One region of the uncultured Rossellomorea sp. genome, then DNA from elsewhere that is predicted to be linked to it. Evidence: riboswitches for the same ligand, from Rfam matches in the RefSeq annotation. Region 1 holds a riboswitch; the other holds the start of a gene.
The links. A riboswitch is a leader RNA that binds a small molecule or an ion and turns the genes downstream of it on or off. The one in region 1 is predicted to bind cobalamin.
Positions count from the first base shown of each region.

Region 1 (7,856 bases):
TAGGGTTCCCAAGTCGACTCCCCCTCTCCACAATCACCCTGTCGTTGAAATAATTCTACTATGTTTGATCCAAATAGCGTTGAATGGCTTTTTTCGTTACCTCATACACACCGCGCCCAATCAACTTCCCTATCGGCGTAATCGGCCCGGCAAAGGGTTCCAGCTCACCTTTTTGACTGGAGGCAATCAAAATACTGTCGGTCGGTGTCCCGGTTGCAAGCTGACCTGTTCGTCTGTCCCTCACATTCATGTCGTGAAGGGCTCTCACTTTCGCTTCTGTTGAAGTTACAAGGGCTTCAATATATGCTTCATCTGATAGATTCCCATTTAGGAACACCCACATATTAATCGTGCCTGGCCTTGTATCTATATCAAATTGATAACTTGTAGAGATATCAATCGCATTCCCGATACCTGCTGTCACCACAACGAATATGGAATGCCCCTGAACTTCGAAATGATCACATACCATATTATTTAAAGGAAGAGCCGTCATCATGCCTACAGACAATGAGGGATCCAGGTTCCTTTGAACAAGAAATTCTTTCATATCCTCTTGATAATCCGGGCAGTCATAATCTGCAGGGACTTTACGATTGATAAAGTGCTTGTACCAGCCTATTCCTGCACCAATAATCCCTGAGGACATGCATTTTAATGGATAAGGGGCAGAGAAATGTATGTATTCTCCCTTCACGTTTAGGTAACTTTCATCTAACACAAAGTTCTCTGTCGCACTCTCCTCAGGAACGATTACCATTTGAGGTTTTGCCACTAAAGGATGAGCCTGTTTTTGAACCTTTGTATGATACACCTCTTCTATATGTTTCTCTTTCAGAACCTCTTCCGGGTGGTGGAGAAGTTTGGTTCTTCCTTTGTCTAAGAGAAGTAAGCGATCACAGTATAAACTTGCTAAATTTAAATCATGAAAGATCGCGATTACCGTTAATTTTTCGTGTACCGTTTGATTCTTGATTAAATCCAATAGTGATTTCTGATACGATAGATCAAGATGATTAGTAGGTTCATCAAGCAACAGGACCTGTGGTTCCTGAGCCAGAGCCTGTGCTAGGAACACCCGCTGCCGCTCTCCCCCTGACAATTCATGAAGGTAGCGGTGCTGAAAGGACGTAATGCCCGTTTGGTTCATTACCCTCTCTACGATTTCAACATCACGTTCAGTCGTTCCTTTAAAAAAACCTTTCTGGTGAGCATATCTCCCAAGCATAACCGTTTCCCTCACTTCATAGGAGAAGGATTCTGTCGATATCTGAGGAAGTACCGCTAACTGTGTTGCTAAATCCCTTGAAGAAAAATGATGCAGTTTTTTTCCTTTTAACGTGATGGTTCCATCCATTAATGGAAGCAGACCCGTCATGGCTTTTAACAGCGTCGTCTTTCCACTGCCGTTAGGTCCAAGAATCCCAAAGAATTCTCCTTTATCTATATGAAAATTCATGTCTTCCACGATTTTTTTATCGTTGTATCCAACAGTCACCCCGTTTATATCAATCATGATGAAAGACCTCTTTTCTTTAGGAGAATATAAGCAAACATGGGGGCACCGATTAGGGATGTTATCACTCCGATTGGAAGTTCTGTCGGTGCAATGATGGTTCTCGAGATAAGATCCGCCAGAACGAGAAAGCCTCCGCCTACTATGATAGACAAAGGAAGTAAATGCTTATGATCATGCCCTACCATCCTCCGTAGAAAATGAGGGACCACAAGACCAACAAATCCGATCGTACCTGAAACGGCGACAGCCGCTCCTGTCAGGATACTTCCTGCAATTAAGATGAGAAGTTTTCTCTTTTGTACGGATATCCCGATATGATGGGCTTGTTCTTCACCAAAACTCATGCCATTCAGTTCCTTGCTATTAAAAAACAACAAAATCACTCCAACAAGGAAAAACGGGAATATAATCGCAATGTAATCCCACCCTCTCATGGATACACTTCCAAGAAGCCAACCAATGATTTGCCTTAATTCTTCTCCAGTTAGGGCGATCATTAAGGAAATAAAGGACCCTAAAAAAGAGCTGAAAATAATTCCTGTTAATATGATTGTTTCTACCTTCATTGTTCTTTCAACTTTTTGCGCAAACCATAATACGAGGAACACGGTAATAATCGAACAAAGAATACTGAGAAAAGGAAGCGTAAACTTACCAATGAACGGAATGCTCCAATTAAAAAACAATGTAATAACAGCTCCGACTGATGCTCCTGAAGACACACCCAATGTATACGGATCCGCCAGCGGGTTGCGCAAAAGTCCTTGAAAAGAAGCTCCTGCGATTGCTAAGGAGCTTCCAACCAAAAGTGCCAATAATACTCTGGGTAATCTAATTGAAAAGACAATGTTTGTAAACATCGGATCAATCTCTTCTGGTAAATGGTATCCTAACCATTTAGCTCCGACGATGTACAAAATGTCCTTCGGCGGCACCGGAATGGTTCCAATCGATATACCGGCAAGAAGAGCGAATAGTAAAAACGATACTGCCAATCCGTATGTTATCCATATTTTATTCTGTAAATAACTCCGGATAGATCGACTTTGCAATTTCCTCTACTCCTTCAACCAGTCTTGGGCCAGTACGTGTGACCAGGTCAGAATGTACGTCATGAACTTCCTCATTTTTCACAGCACTCACGTCTTTCCATCCTTCCCGGCCCATCACTTGTTCTTTAGGATTTTCGCTGTAGTAACCATATGTTGTAATGATGATGTCTGGATTTGATGCGATGACTGCTTCCTGGTTTACTTGGATCCATCCCTCTTGATCACTCATCACATTTTCGGCATTTACAAGTGATAGCATTTGATCGATGAATGTATTTTTACCTGTAGAATATATGTCAGGCGAAGGTGACACCTCTATATACACTTTTTTCTTTTCGGAGACACCACTGACTTTTTCCTTAATGGATTCTAGATCAGCTTTCATCTCCGAAATGATGGATTCAGCTTCATCTTTCTTGCCAACCAATGTGCCGATGTTTTCCATCGTGGTGTATACTTCCTCAAAGTTATTGGCATCACGTACGATATATACCTTTACCCCTGCACCTCGAAGCTGTTCTAACCCCTCTTCTGCCGAAACAGCAGTGGACTCATGAGCGAGAACCAAATCCGGATTCAGACTGATAATCTTCTCAACGTTAAATTCCATTCCACCTATTTTTTCTTTCTCCGCCGCTTCTTTTGGATAATTATCAAAATCTGAAACCCCCACAATTTCCTTATTCAACCCTAACTCGAATAAGATTTCTGTGTTGCTTGGAATCAATGAAACAATATGCTTAGGTTGCTCTTCCAGCGTAACTTTATTACTAAGAGCGTCGCTTACCGACAAAGGGAAATCAGATTGTCCCTTAGTGACTTCTCCATTACCTTTTCCCTTTTCTACATTTTCACCATCAGCACCGCATGCTGAGAGGATCCCTAAAGATAATAATAGTGCGAAAATGATTTTGAAGTGTTTCATGTTTTTTCCCCCTGTGAATTGAACTTATTGTCAGACAAAAAAACACCTCTAGTGGGACTAGAGATGTTGTGTAAGATGCAAAAATGGCTTCCATACCGTCAAACATGCACATTACACCTTTCTATCCGCGTAGATTTGGTGCGAAAGACATTAGGCAGGTCTCCTGGCTCATGGTCAATGTTTGCTGCACCTTCCCATACCTATTAGTACAGTGGCATTCATACAGCGCACTTCCATTTACAGTGGCGGGACCGCGTTGGAATTACACCAACTTCCCTATTATGAAGCTAAAAGTTTGCTACCGAAACTTCGGCTTCACCTAATCTCGTATCATATGTAATTGTTCCGTTCACATGAATTATACACAAGTTATCATCGTTAGTGAATTGATTTTTATGAATTTGTGGAAATTTGCAGAATGATTGAATCTACCTCTATAATGCATGTTGATGCCTGGGCTATAGAATAGGAAAAGAGCTTTGGCTTATGTGATTTATCAATTGCCCACTTATAGTAAACCATATAGGCAAAGAAGCTTTGATGCTAATTGATTGTCGCTTCCTCCCTTTCATGATAGAATCTTTTTCAAGCTATTGCTTTACTACTTTAGAGTGGCATATGTATAGGAGGTTTTCGCAATGAATGAAAAGAAAGAGTTCGCTACTTTTGCCGGGGGTTGTTTTTGGTGTATGGTAAAACCATTTGATGAACTACCGGGTATTATTGACGTCGTATCAGGTTATTCAGGGGGCCATCTTGAAAACCCTACCTATCAGGATATCAAAGCCGGTAACAGCGGACATTATGAAGCTGTTCAAATTACCTTCGACCCTGCTCTCTTTCCCTATGAAAGATTATTAGAACTATACTGGCCGCAAATTGATCCGACTGATGACGGAGGACAATTCCATGATCGCGGTGACCAGTATCGCACAGCTATTTTCTATCACAATGATCATCAAAAACAATTAGCAGAAAACTCGAAGAAAGAAATAGAAGAAAGTGGACGATTCAAAAATCCAATCGTCACAAAGATCCTACCTGCCTCAACCTTCTACCAGGCAGAAGAATATCATCAAAAGTTCTACAAAAAGAATCCCGATGAATATAAACAAGACCGGGCGAAATCCGGTCGTGACGAATTTATTGAGAGTCATTGGGATAACCCAAAAGCTTAAGGGCTTTAAAAAAATGTATCATTCCCCGAGAATGAAAAAAACTCCTTTCGCCAAACTAATTGGCAGAAAGGAGTTTTTATATGAAGAAAAATGATCACGTTAAAGAAGATAAAGAGCAAGTCGTTGGATATGAAGGGCCAGGGAAACTGGTGAACTTCTTTGATCCCTATCCAGCTGAAGACGAGGCGAAAGTGAATAATTCTGATACGGTGGATAATCATAGTTCTGAATGAAAATGAAAATATAAGGTGATGGTAATCATGCATCAAACCATCACCTTATATTTTTTTTATCCTATAAAACGGTTTACCTTCACTTGTTCATCTAAGATCAATTCCGCCGTAAGTTGTCCAGAAAGCGTGACCATTGGCACACCTCCACCCGGATGGGTTGAACCTCCAACAAAATACATATTAGAGAGCACTCTGCTCTTGTTCGGAATCTTGAAACCGCCGTTAAGCTTCCGGTCTGTGACAGTACCATAGATCGATCCACCATTCGCCCCATAAAGGGTTTGAATGTCGTTTGGAGTGAAGGTATATTCGTATTCTATATGATCCCTTAAATTGGTTACGCCCATTTTCTCAAGCTTATCCAGGACTTTGAGGCGATAAGATTCTTTGTATTGTGCCCAATCTTCCCCCTCTTTTAATGGAGGCACATGTGTTAACACAAACATGTTTTCTTTCCCTTCAGGAGCCTGTGTGGAATCCGATTTCGACGAGATGCCGATGTAAATCGTCGGATCGTCAGAAAGCTTTTGCTCATCGAAGATCTGTCTGAATTCTTTTTTTGGATCCTTACTGAAAAAGAAATTATGGTGAGCGAGGTGATCATATTTACGATCTACCCCGAGTAGCAGCACCAGTCCTGAAACCGTTGGAGCAAATTTGCTTAATTCATCGACTTCCTTAGAAGATTCATGATAATCAGCTAAGAGGGATTTGTAGCAAGGAATGGCCTCTAAGTTGGATACAACGATGTCCGCCATCAGCTCTTCTCCAATTTTTGTTCGGACTCCTTCAGCACGGCTGCCTGATGTAAGTATATCTTCAACTTCACAATTTAAGCGGACCTCTACATTGAGTTCCTCCAACACCTTGGCCATTGCCTCAGCAATTTTGTACATTCCGCCTTTTACGTAATGGACTCCAAGACCTAACTGAACATGGGTAAGCTGTGACATGATGGCTGGTGCATGGTAAGGCGAAGACCCTACGTACATGATAAGGAAGTTAAATAGCTGCTGTAGATGCTTGTCTTTAATGAATTTACGATTTGCAGCATCCATGGATTTCATTGGATCCATTTGCAGTAATTCTTTGACCGGATGCATCGTGCGCAAGTCTTGCAAGCCATTGATGCTCTTTTTATAGAAACTTTTCATTGTAAGTTCATACATTTTTCCACAGTAGCTTAAATAGTTAAAGAAGTTATTCGCATCCTCTGTGGATGTCTTCTTCATTTCTTCTAACATGGTCGGGAGATCCGAAGAAACATCAAGGACCCTTCCATCTTCAAAAAATGTCCTCCAGCCCGGATCCACTCTGATGATATCTACATAATCATTAAGATCACGGTCCGCATGAGCAAATACTTTCTCCAGTACCCATGGCATCGTAAGGATGGAAGGTCCTGTATCGAAAGAAAAGCCTTTTCCTTTTCTTTTATTTAATTTTCCGCCAAGTCTTTCCCCTTTTTCAACAATCGTAACGTCATATCCTTCTGAGGCAAGACGGATGGCTGTTGACATACCTCCCAAGCCGCCTCCTACTACTATTACTTTCTTCTTCATTTCATTTCCTCCTAACGAGAAAGATCGTTTTCGACTGAATCGTCTATTCAGCTTTCCATTGTGCCCATTTTGTAGGATTTCAAACCAAATTTAACATGAATTGATGCAAGAGAATTCAGCACAAAACATCCAATCCTGATGAATAAACGTATCACCTTTAACGAAAATGGTTAAAATGTCGATACAAATCAATAGATTAGAGGGTGAAAAAATGTATATTTGGTTAGGGACTGTTATTCTTACCGTTTTCCTTTTCACTAGAATTCCTACCGTCAAAAAGTCCATTCATGTAAGGAATAGTTTTCTCGTGAAAAAATGCTCCATCATCATTCCTGCAAGAAATGAAGAGCAGACGATTGGAAATCTATTATCCAGTATTCAGAAGCAATTTATTCAGCCCGTAGAAGTGATCGTTGTGAATGATGGATCAAAGGATCGAACGAAGGAAATAGCTGAAGGATACGGAGCAACAGTCATCGATCCACTCCCTCTGCCAAGTGGATGGAACGGGAAATCCTGGGCTTGTTGGAATGGGATGAAAGCATCAAAGGGTGAATTCTTATTGTTTGTTGATTCTGACACATGGTTTGAGCAAGCAGGACTGCTTAGAATATGCGAGACTTATCAACAACAGCAATGTCAGGGAGTTCTGAGCATTCACCCTTATCATCGGATGAATAGTGGATATGAGGCATTATCCATGATTTTTCATTTAATGGTTTTCGCCTCAACCGGTGTCACCCATCTCCTTTCCGGGTTGTTCAACCCTTCCGGTGGCTTTGGTCAGTGCTTCCTGTGTTCAAGAGATGTATATCGTCGAATCGGTGGCCACGAAGCAATCAAAGGAGAAATGGTGGAGCATTTTGCCTTAAGTCGACACGCTAAAAAATGTGGAGAATCAGTAGAAGCAGTCAGCGGAAGTAATGCGATTTCCATGAGAATGTATGGGAACGGTTTACGTGAGTTAATGCAAGGATGGTCGAAGAGTTTCGCTTCCGGGGCAAAATCGACAAATATCATATTATTGGGACTTTCTTCTTTGTGGATTGCCGCTTTCACTTCTTTAATCATTCATTCGCCGGTAATGGTATGGACAAACCCATATATTTATATGATTCAGTACATTTTTTTAAGTGTTTACTTGTATTTCATAATTAGTAGGATAGGGAATTTCACCGTTTTTGATACGCTCTTATTTCCAATCCATATTCTATTTTTTATTGTGACTTTTTCCCACTCCGTTTTGACTACATTTTTCACGAAAAACACGAAGTGGAAGGATCGATATGTTTATATAGAAAAAGGGAAGGATGAAAAAATGAAATGATCATCCTTCTGAATGTTGTCGCATGGGTAAGTATTCATTTCTTTGTTTCCTATATGGCTT
Region 1 covers NZ_CANKZT010000001.1:264,884-272,739, forward strand. Annotated here, with positions in the region: gene Q1B03_RS01425 (bifunctional adenosylcobinamide kinase/adenosylcobinamide-phosphate guanylyltransferase) at 1-12, opposite strand, end outside; gene Q1B03_RS01430 (adenosylcobinamide amidohydrolase) at 59-1,516, opposite strand; gene Q1B03_RS01435 (iron ABC transporter permease) at 1,513-2,571, opposite strand; gene Q1B03_RS01440 (ABC transporter substrate-binding protein) at 2,534-3,496, opposite strand; cobalamin riboswitch at 3,632-3,834, opposite strand; gene msrA (peptide-methionine (S)-S-oxide reductase MsrA) at 4,135-4,674, shown strand; gene Q1B03_RS01450 (hypothetical protein) at 4,755-4,907, shown strand; gene crtI (NAD(P)/FAD-dependent oxidoreductase) at 4,964-6,469, opposite strand; gene Q1B03_RS01460 (glycosyltransferase family 2 protein) at 6,681-7,796, shown strand; partial or broken gene Q1B03_RS01465 (hypothetical protein) at 7,850-7,856, shown strand, end outside.

Region 2 (7,856 bases), on a different contig from region 1:
CCTTCAAAAAGGCGATGATTCCATTGTCGATAAAATCACTGTCACCTCGGAAAATAGTCATAATATGGACGGACATTTAGCGGGACTTTCCACAAACGCGGTCAATGTTTATAAATCGGCCGGCATTCGAACCGATCATGAATGCACCACCGTCCCTGAAGCATTGGAACGAATACGACGAGGGATGTACCTTCTCATTCGCGAAGGATCCGTGGCCAAGGATTTGAAATCACTTATTGGAGTTGTTAACGATAGAAATGCCCGGCGCTGTCTATTCTGTACAGATGATAAGCACTTGGATGACTTAATCGAGGAAGGCAGCATCGATCAAAATATCCGCTTAGCAATTAAGGAAGGGCTCGACCCTCTATTGGCGATTAGCATCGCCTCTTTGAATGCTGCTGAATGTTATGGGTTACACACGAAAGGCGCAATTGCACCTGGATACGATGCGGATTTTGTCTTACTGGATGATCTTAAAACGCTCTCTATCTCAGAGGTGTACAAAGAAGGGAAACTGGTAGCTGCGCATAGTCAGTATGTCGGCGACCCAATCGTAAAACCTGCGCCAAAACCACCTCTGACTTCAACTGTGCATATTCCGAATCTCACTGAAAAGGATCTGCAAATCGAGATAGGCGGAACAAAGGAAGCACATATTATCGAAATCATCCCTAATCACCTTAGAACCAATAAACGGATTGAAAAGGTTCAAGTAGAAAATGGATTCTTTATCCCTTCCATTCAACAGGACCAACTTAAAATGGCTGTCGTTGAAAGACATAACGGGACAGGAAATATCGGCTTGGGCATTGTAAAAGGATTCGGATTGAAAGAGGGAGCCATCGCTACCACCATTGCCCATGATTCACACAATATTGTCGCAACAGGTACAAATGATCGTGATATCCTGCAAGCCATCGAGGCGCTTAACGAAATGCATGGCGGCCTGGTGATGGTGAGAGACGGAAATGTCATCGCTTCTCTTCCTTTACCGATAGCAGGGTTGATGTCCGATCAGGGATTTGAAGAAGTGGTATCAGGGCTCGACCTGTTGAAGAGCGCCTTTATTGAATTAGGTTTCTCCCGGGACTTCAATCCGTTTCTTACCTTATCATTTCTAACGTTACCTGTGATTCCTCAGTTGAAGCTGACGGACTTGGGGCTATTTGATGTTGAGGGCTCCAAGCATATTAAGGTTGGGGTTTAGGGTATGAATGGGTGTTTGACTGTTGAAATTTGCTCTTTTTTTGACAGTTGAATTTTGAGGTGTATTCACCGGTTGAATATCCGGGAGAATTTGACTGTTGAATATTTGCATTTTTTAACATTTGAATTGTCCTCACTCTAAAATAGATCTGCTGTACCAGGTACAATTTATCCGATTTGTACCTGGTACAGTGGTCATAACAACAGGTGCCAGGTACAGAATCAACATCCCGTGCCTGGCACTCTTTTTATCCCACTCAAAAAAAGAGATGCCCCCATATACCCGAGACATCTCCCTCTCATTATTTACTTTGGCTGTCTTCCTTTACCTCTGTTTCTTCCTTTTCGTTCGTCACAGCGACTTCCTTGTCAGCTGTTTCAGAGATCGCTGGCTGATAAGGTCTTTCATGGGATCTATTTGCATATGACTTCAGTAATTCACCTACATCGATGCCAGTCATTTCGCGTAACGGTTCCTGCATATCAAGCATCGTTCTGGTGATGCTTTTCCCAAAGGAAGGAACTCCCTGGCCATTACCGGAATCAATGATTTTAACAGAGTCAATATTGTTAAGAGGCTGAGCAATTTTCTCTGCGAAAACAGGCAGCATTTCGATTAGTTTCTCGGTAATGATGACATCACCATGTTTCTCCATTGCTTCTGCCAGCAGTTTACGGGATTCGGCTTCCGCTTTACCTCGCTCTCTGATAACATCGGCTTCAGCAGAACCTTCTTCTCTGCGTATCTTGGCTTTCGCTTCCCCGTCAATTTCTGCCTTGCGAGCTTCCGCTTCCGCTTTACGAGTGGTTTCGTAGTATTCGGCGTCGGCTTTCGTTTTACGAACTTTTGATTCTTCTGCTTCAAGTTTAACGGCACGTTCACGTTCAAGGAATTGAAGGGTTAACTCTTCCTCTTTCACTTCCTTTGTAAGTTTGGCTTTTTCCAACTCATAGGACTGTTCGGATTTCGCTCTTGCCCGCTCTGTTTCTTCTTTGAAGGCTGCGTCTTTGATGTCCTTCTCTTTTTTCGATTGGGCAATGGTAATTTGACGCTTGTATTCTTCCTCTTTCGCTTCCTGATCGGTTTGGGCACGGTGAATACGGGTTTCACGCTCGGTGTTTGCTTCTGCAATTTCAGCTTGCTTGCGAACCTCGGCGATACGTGGACGACCAAGATTTTTTAAGTATCCATTTTCTTCGTCAGCATCTCTTATGTCCGTTAGCCCGAGTGACGTAATTTTGAAGCCCATAAGATCCAGCTGCTTCTGAGCAATTTCAGATACGTCAGCGTTAAACTTTTCACGGTTGCTGTTGATATCTTCAACCGTCATTTTAGAAAGAATCGCACGAAGATTACTTCCCAGTACCTCAATGATTTCATCTTCAATCTCTTTTTGGTCCTTACCTAGGAACTGCTCGGCATAGTTCGCAATTCCGTTTAATGTGTCTGCCACCTTCACCATGGCCACTGCGTCTGCAACGATTGGTACTCCGCCATTTGTGTAAACTCTCGGTGTCGATAATTTTAATTGGAAGGATGTAAGATTAACAGGTGTAGATGTTTGGAAACGTCTTAATCTGTACCCTCCACCCCTGATGATTTTCATGGAACGCCCTTCCTGGTCGGTGAAAATATTCGTTTCCTTTTCAGGATCCCCCAGTTTCGGTCCGGTAATGATCAGTGCCTGGTTGGATCTCGCTGTACGATAGCGGAACCTCATCCAGAAATAATACGCGATTCCTGCAATAGCTGCAATAACCAGAACAGGAATCAAGAACATGAAAAATCCGATAATACTTAATGATCCTAGCATTCTGACAACCCCTCTCAAACTTTTCTATAAATCAGTCGAGCAACTGATTCACTATTTTATAAAACTTCTAGCTACAATATTATCTACGGAAGGGTTGTAGAAAAGTTTCAATATTTAGGTAAATTTTCTAATTTTAATACAATAATTTCTACCAAATAAAGACCTTACTTCTCATTCCTGTGATAAAATAAAAGCGTTCACAATTTAAACATTGCTCATTGGTGAAGATGATCAGGTCATCTTCTTAAAAGGGAAGTTGGTGAAAGTCCAACGCGGTCCCGCCACTGTAAAGCTGAGATTTCGTATGGATCCACTGTTTCGAATCGAAATGGGAAGGAATATGAAATTGTTGACGCTGAGCCAGGAGACCTGCCAATTGAGAAGAACACAGAGTTCCTACGGGAGATAGGAGGGTGTTGCGCTATATGAGCCAAATGAGGAATCACAGGATTCTGGACGTCCGCTTGAAGTAGCCGCATCTTCTTTTCAAAGGGAGATGCTTTTTTTTATTTCAGAAATTAAACTGGGAGATGAGAAAATGGAACAAGCTTATTCGGTAGAACGTTCACGAACCATACAAACAAAATTGGTACTGCCACCGGACACCAATCATATGCAAACGATTTTTGGAGGGAAAGTCCTTTCCTATATTGATGAAATTGCGGCACTATCAGCAATGAAGCACTCCAGCTCAGTCGTCGTCACGGCATCGATTGACTCCGTCGACTTTTTGTCGTCTGCAACGGTCGGTGATGCGTTAAGTCTGGAAGCCTACGTTACGTCTACAGGTCGAACATCCATGGAAGTATATGTAAAGGTCTACTCTACGAATCTTGTAACGAGTGTCAAAACCCTGACGACTGAATCATTCCTGACGATGGTCGCCGTTGATGAAAATGGTAAGCCCAAGCCGGTACCAAAAGTCATTCCAAAGACGGAAGAAGAATCGAGGCTTTTCAATACGGCTCCTTTGCGAAAAGAGCATAGAAAAAATCGTGCGCTTATTTTGTGAAAAGTCCCTGATTGCTAACTCTCCTAATAAACAAGAACACTCAGAGCTTCTCTAGGCTTTGAGTGTTTATAAGGGCTAGTCTATTGATCCTAATTGGAATGAAAACGGGGTTGGTTTTAGAGCGGGAAGTCATCCAGGATTCCTTCTTCTGGTGAAAGAAGTACAGGATCAACTCTAGGAAGAAAAGAGAAAAACAGTATAGAGATGCGATTTGGATGTTATTGCCTTCAGACCTCCGTCTTGTTCTAAACCTATAGAATACCGAGAAAATATTTCCTATAATGGATAATAAAATAGTTCATTTGGGGTGTAGTATGATCGAAGGTAAATTAATTAAATTTCATCGTGAAGATTCGGGTTTGACTCAAGAGCAGCTTGCACAGGGGATCTGCTCTACCACACATCTAAGTAAAATCGAAAGAGGGATCACAGAGTATTCCAGTGAAATTACTGATTTACTGGCAAGGAAGCTTGGAATCAATATGGAAGTCGAACGTTCTCGGTATCATTCGTTACAGGCTAAATTATCTGAATGGAATGATGCAATTATTATGATTCGAACCAATGACATCCATCAACTTAAAGGTGAAATCGAAAAGGAACCTTTAAGGTTTCTATCTGACTTCATCATTCAATACAACCTTTTCCTGGCAAGATATTATTTATTTTTGAACAAGCATGGAAAAGCCAAGGAAATCCTGGGCATGTTCGAAAACAAAAACTATCCTCTATCCCCTTTCGAACAAAATTTATTACTTCATGTCAAAGGGATCTACTATCATTCAACAAGACAATTTAACACTTGCATAAATGTATTGAAACAGATTGACGATGAATATCCGAACTCCGAATATTATTTTCATTTGGCATTAGCCTATCATTCCATTCATTCAAACACCTTTGCCTATTATTATGGGCAAAGAGCCTTGCATTTTTTCCAAAAAACATTGAATATCCTTAGGGTCATCGATTCTGAAACGTTAATTTTAATTCAATTGAATGCCAAAGAACCCTTTGAAATGGAAGAAACCAAACAACAGTATGATAAGCTCCTCAGAGTCTGTGAATCCGTTAATTCCAAGGAAAGGGCACATAAAATCCATAACAATCTGGGATTCGAATATTTTAGGAGAAAACGATATTCTGAATCAAAAGATTCCTATGAAAAAGCATTAAAACTTATTAATGAAGACACGCCAGCGTCACATTATTTAGTCACACTCAGCGGATATATACTAGCTTGTCTGAAAGGGAATCTGCTTTCTTCCGAAGAACTCAATCAATTAGCGACAAAAGGACTAAAAAGGGCTACTCAGCATCAGGACCCCACCTACGTTTTCTTTGAAATATACTTACTTACCATAAAAGGAAATGAACAAGAACTATATGAGTATATTGAATATACAGCTCTCCCCCATTTCAACAAAACGGGGAGCAAGTTGATGTATCAGCATTATGAAAGACAACTATTTTTATATTATGTAAAAACCGGGCAAACAGAGAAAGGATTCAAACTTGCATCCAATAAAATGTCCAATGAAATAAGCTATTATGAATTAGAATAATGACACTTTTAATGATAAAAGGAGGTTTTCTTTTATCATTTTTTTATTCGGCTGATTTCTCGTTGATTGTTAGCCACTATATTTGTTTTGTTTTCTGAACAACCCCAACTCACCGCCATTATTTCGCAACTTTCCTCCTACCCCCTCCTAAAAAATCAGAAGATAAATGATTGTTAAACTCCAATCAGTAGTTAAATAGTCCCTAAACAAACCCCCATACAAACATGACAGATTTAAATTTACACTATTAATTGTAATAATTTTTAGAATTATCGAACTAACAACTAAAGAAAAGAGGTAGAGATGATGAATGGATCTTCCATCGCAAAGAAATCAGCTGTGATTGCATTATCCACTGGATTACTTTTATCCCCTGTATCGGGCTACTCCTCTCCAACAGCTACAGCTGCGGATTGGAAAGCAGAAACGATTTTATCTTCTTTGACAGAAGAGCAAAGACAAGCATTGCATCAACTGAAATTAAATAACGCAGAAGGTCTCCAAGGATTTCAACCGAATGAATTGGCATCCGGTGAAGAAATCTCCGTTATCGTCGAATTCCAATCCAAACCTGGGCATGTAGCCGTACTAGAAGCTGCAGTAAAAGGAAAAACAGTAAAGAAAGAAGACGCCAAAGCCCAAGTGGAGAAAGAACATAAGATGTTCAAAGAAGATGTTGCAAAACATCTATCTACTAGTCTTGTAAAAGGAAAAAAGATAGAGCCGAAAATCACCCAAACCTATAAAGAAGCATATAACGGTGTGGCGATGACCCTTCCGGCCAATCAAGTAGAACGCCTGCTAAACTCCAAAGCCGTCAAGGCTGTATTTAAAAACCAGACCTATACTGTCGATCCGGTTCAACAAGATCTTCCTAATGATGTAGACCGTGAAATCACAACATCTGTTGAAAGCATTCCTTATTTAAAAGTGGATGAATTACATAAGGAAGGAATCACAGGAGACGGAATCAAAGTCGGCGTGATCGACACAGGTGTTGACTACAACCACCCTGATTTAAAGGATGCCTACAAAGGCGGATATGATTTTGTTGACGACGATGCGGATCCAATGGAAGCAACGTATGAAGATTGGAAGAGTACGAGTGAACCAGAGTTCAGTTATACGGGAAATCCCTATTATACCTCTCATGGTACTCATGTATCCGGAACCATTGTAGGACAAAACGAGAATGATAGTGAAGTATCTGTAGAGGGAGTTGCTCCAGATGCTGACTTATATGTGTATCGTGTCCTTGGTCCTTACGGAAGTGGTTACACCGAAGACGTCCTTGCAGGAATTGAGAAATCGGTTCAAGATGGTATGGATGTCATCAACCTCTCATTGGGAGCAAGTGTCAATGACCCTTATTACCCTACAAGTACCGCCCTTAACTATGCTGTGTTAAATGGTGTGACGGCCGTTGTTTCAGCCGGGAATTCAGGACCAAATGACTTTACCCTTGGCTCTCCTGGAACAGCAGCTTTAGCTTTGACTGTCGGGGCGAGTGATGTCCCTGTTTCCCAAACCACTTTTACTGGTCAAACGACAGCTGGCTGGTCGACCGGTATTGTGAGTATGGCTAGGGGATTCGCTCACACATTCGATAGTCTGGAAGATCAATCACTAGAATTAGTAGATGTTGGCCTAGGGTATGAAGCAGACTATGCGAATAAAAATGTAGATGGTAAGATCGCTTTTGTTCAGCGAGGAAATTTTGCTCTGAATGACAAGGTGAAATTTGCCAAAGAACATGGAGCTAAAGCCGTGATCATGTACAACAATGCAGAAGGTCATGTAGGATATAACCTCGGAGAATCAGCCCATTATGTCCCGGCCTTCTCGATGACAAAGGCTGCCGGGGAAGAATTAAAAGCAACAATCGAAAGTGGCACATCAAGCTTCACGTTTACGAACTTAGAAGAAAGCTTTACAGAGGGTGACCAGTTAGCCGATTTCAGTTCAAGGGGTCCAGTCAACAAAAGCTTGGATATGAAACCTGAAGTGGTCGCTCCCGGGGTCAGCGTTCTATCGACTTTCCCTTCTTTTATGATCGATCCTGAGAACACGGATGACTATCAGTATGCTTACTCAAGACTTTCAGGAACCTCGATGGCTTCTCCATTCACAGCGGGGCTGGCAGCTTTACTTTTGGGAGAGAATCCGGATCTCGAGCCAGCTGATATTAAAACGATACTTATGAACTCATCTGATCCTTTGAAGGGAGATTACAGCGTATTTGAGGTTGGTGCAGGA
Region 2 covers NZ_CANKZT010000006.1:126,585-134,440, reverse strand. Annotated here, with positions in the region: gene ade (adenine deaminase) at 1-1,210, shown strand, start outside; gene Q1B03_RS18395 (flotillin family protein) at 1,512-3,023, opposite strand; cobalamin riboswitch at 3,226-3,415, shown strand; gene Q1B03_RS18390 (acyl-CoA thioesterase) at 3,562-4,035, shown strand; gene Q1B03_RS18385 (helix-turn-helix domain-containing protein) at 4,350-5,600, shown strand; gene Q1B03_RS18380 (S8 family serine peptidase) at 5,904-7,856, shown strand, end outside.
Region 2: another riboswitch for cobalamin. It lies ahead of Q1B03_RS18390 (acyl-CoA thioesterase); the one in region 1 lies ahead of Q1B03_RS01440 (ABC transporter substrate-binding protein).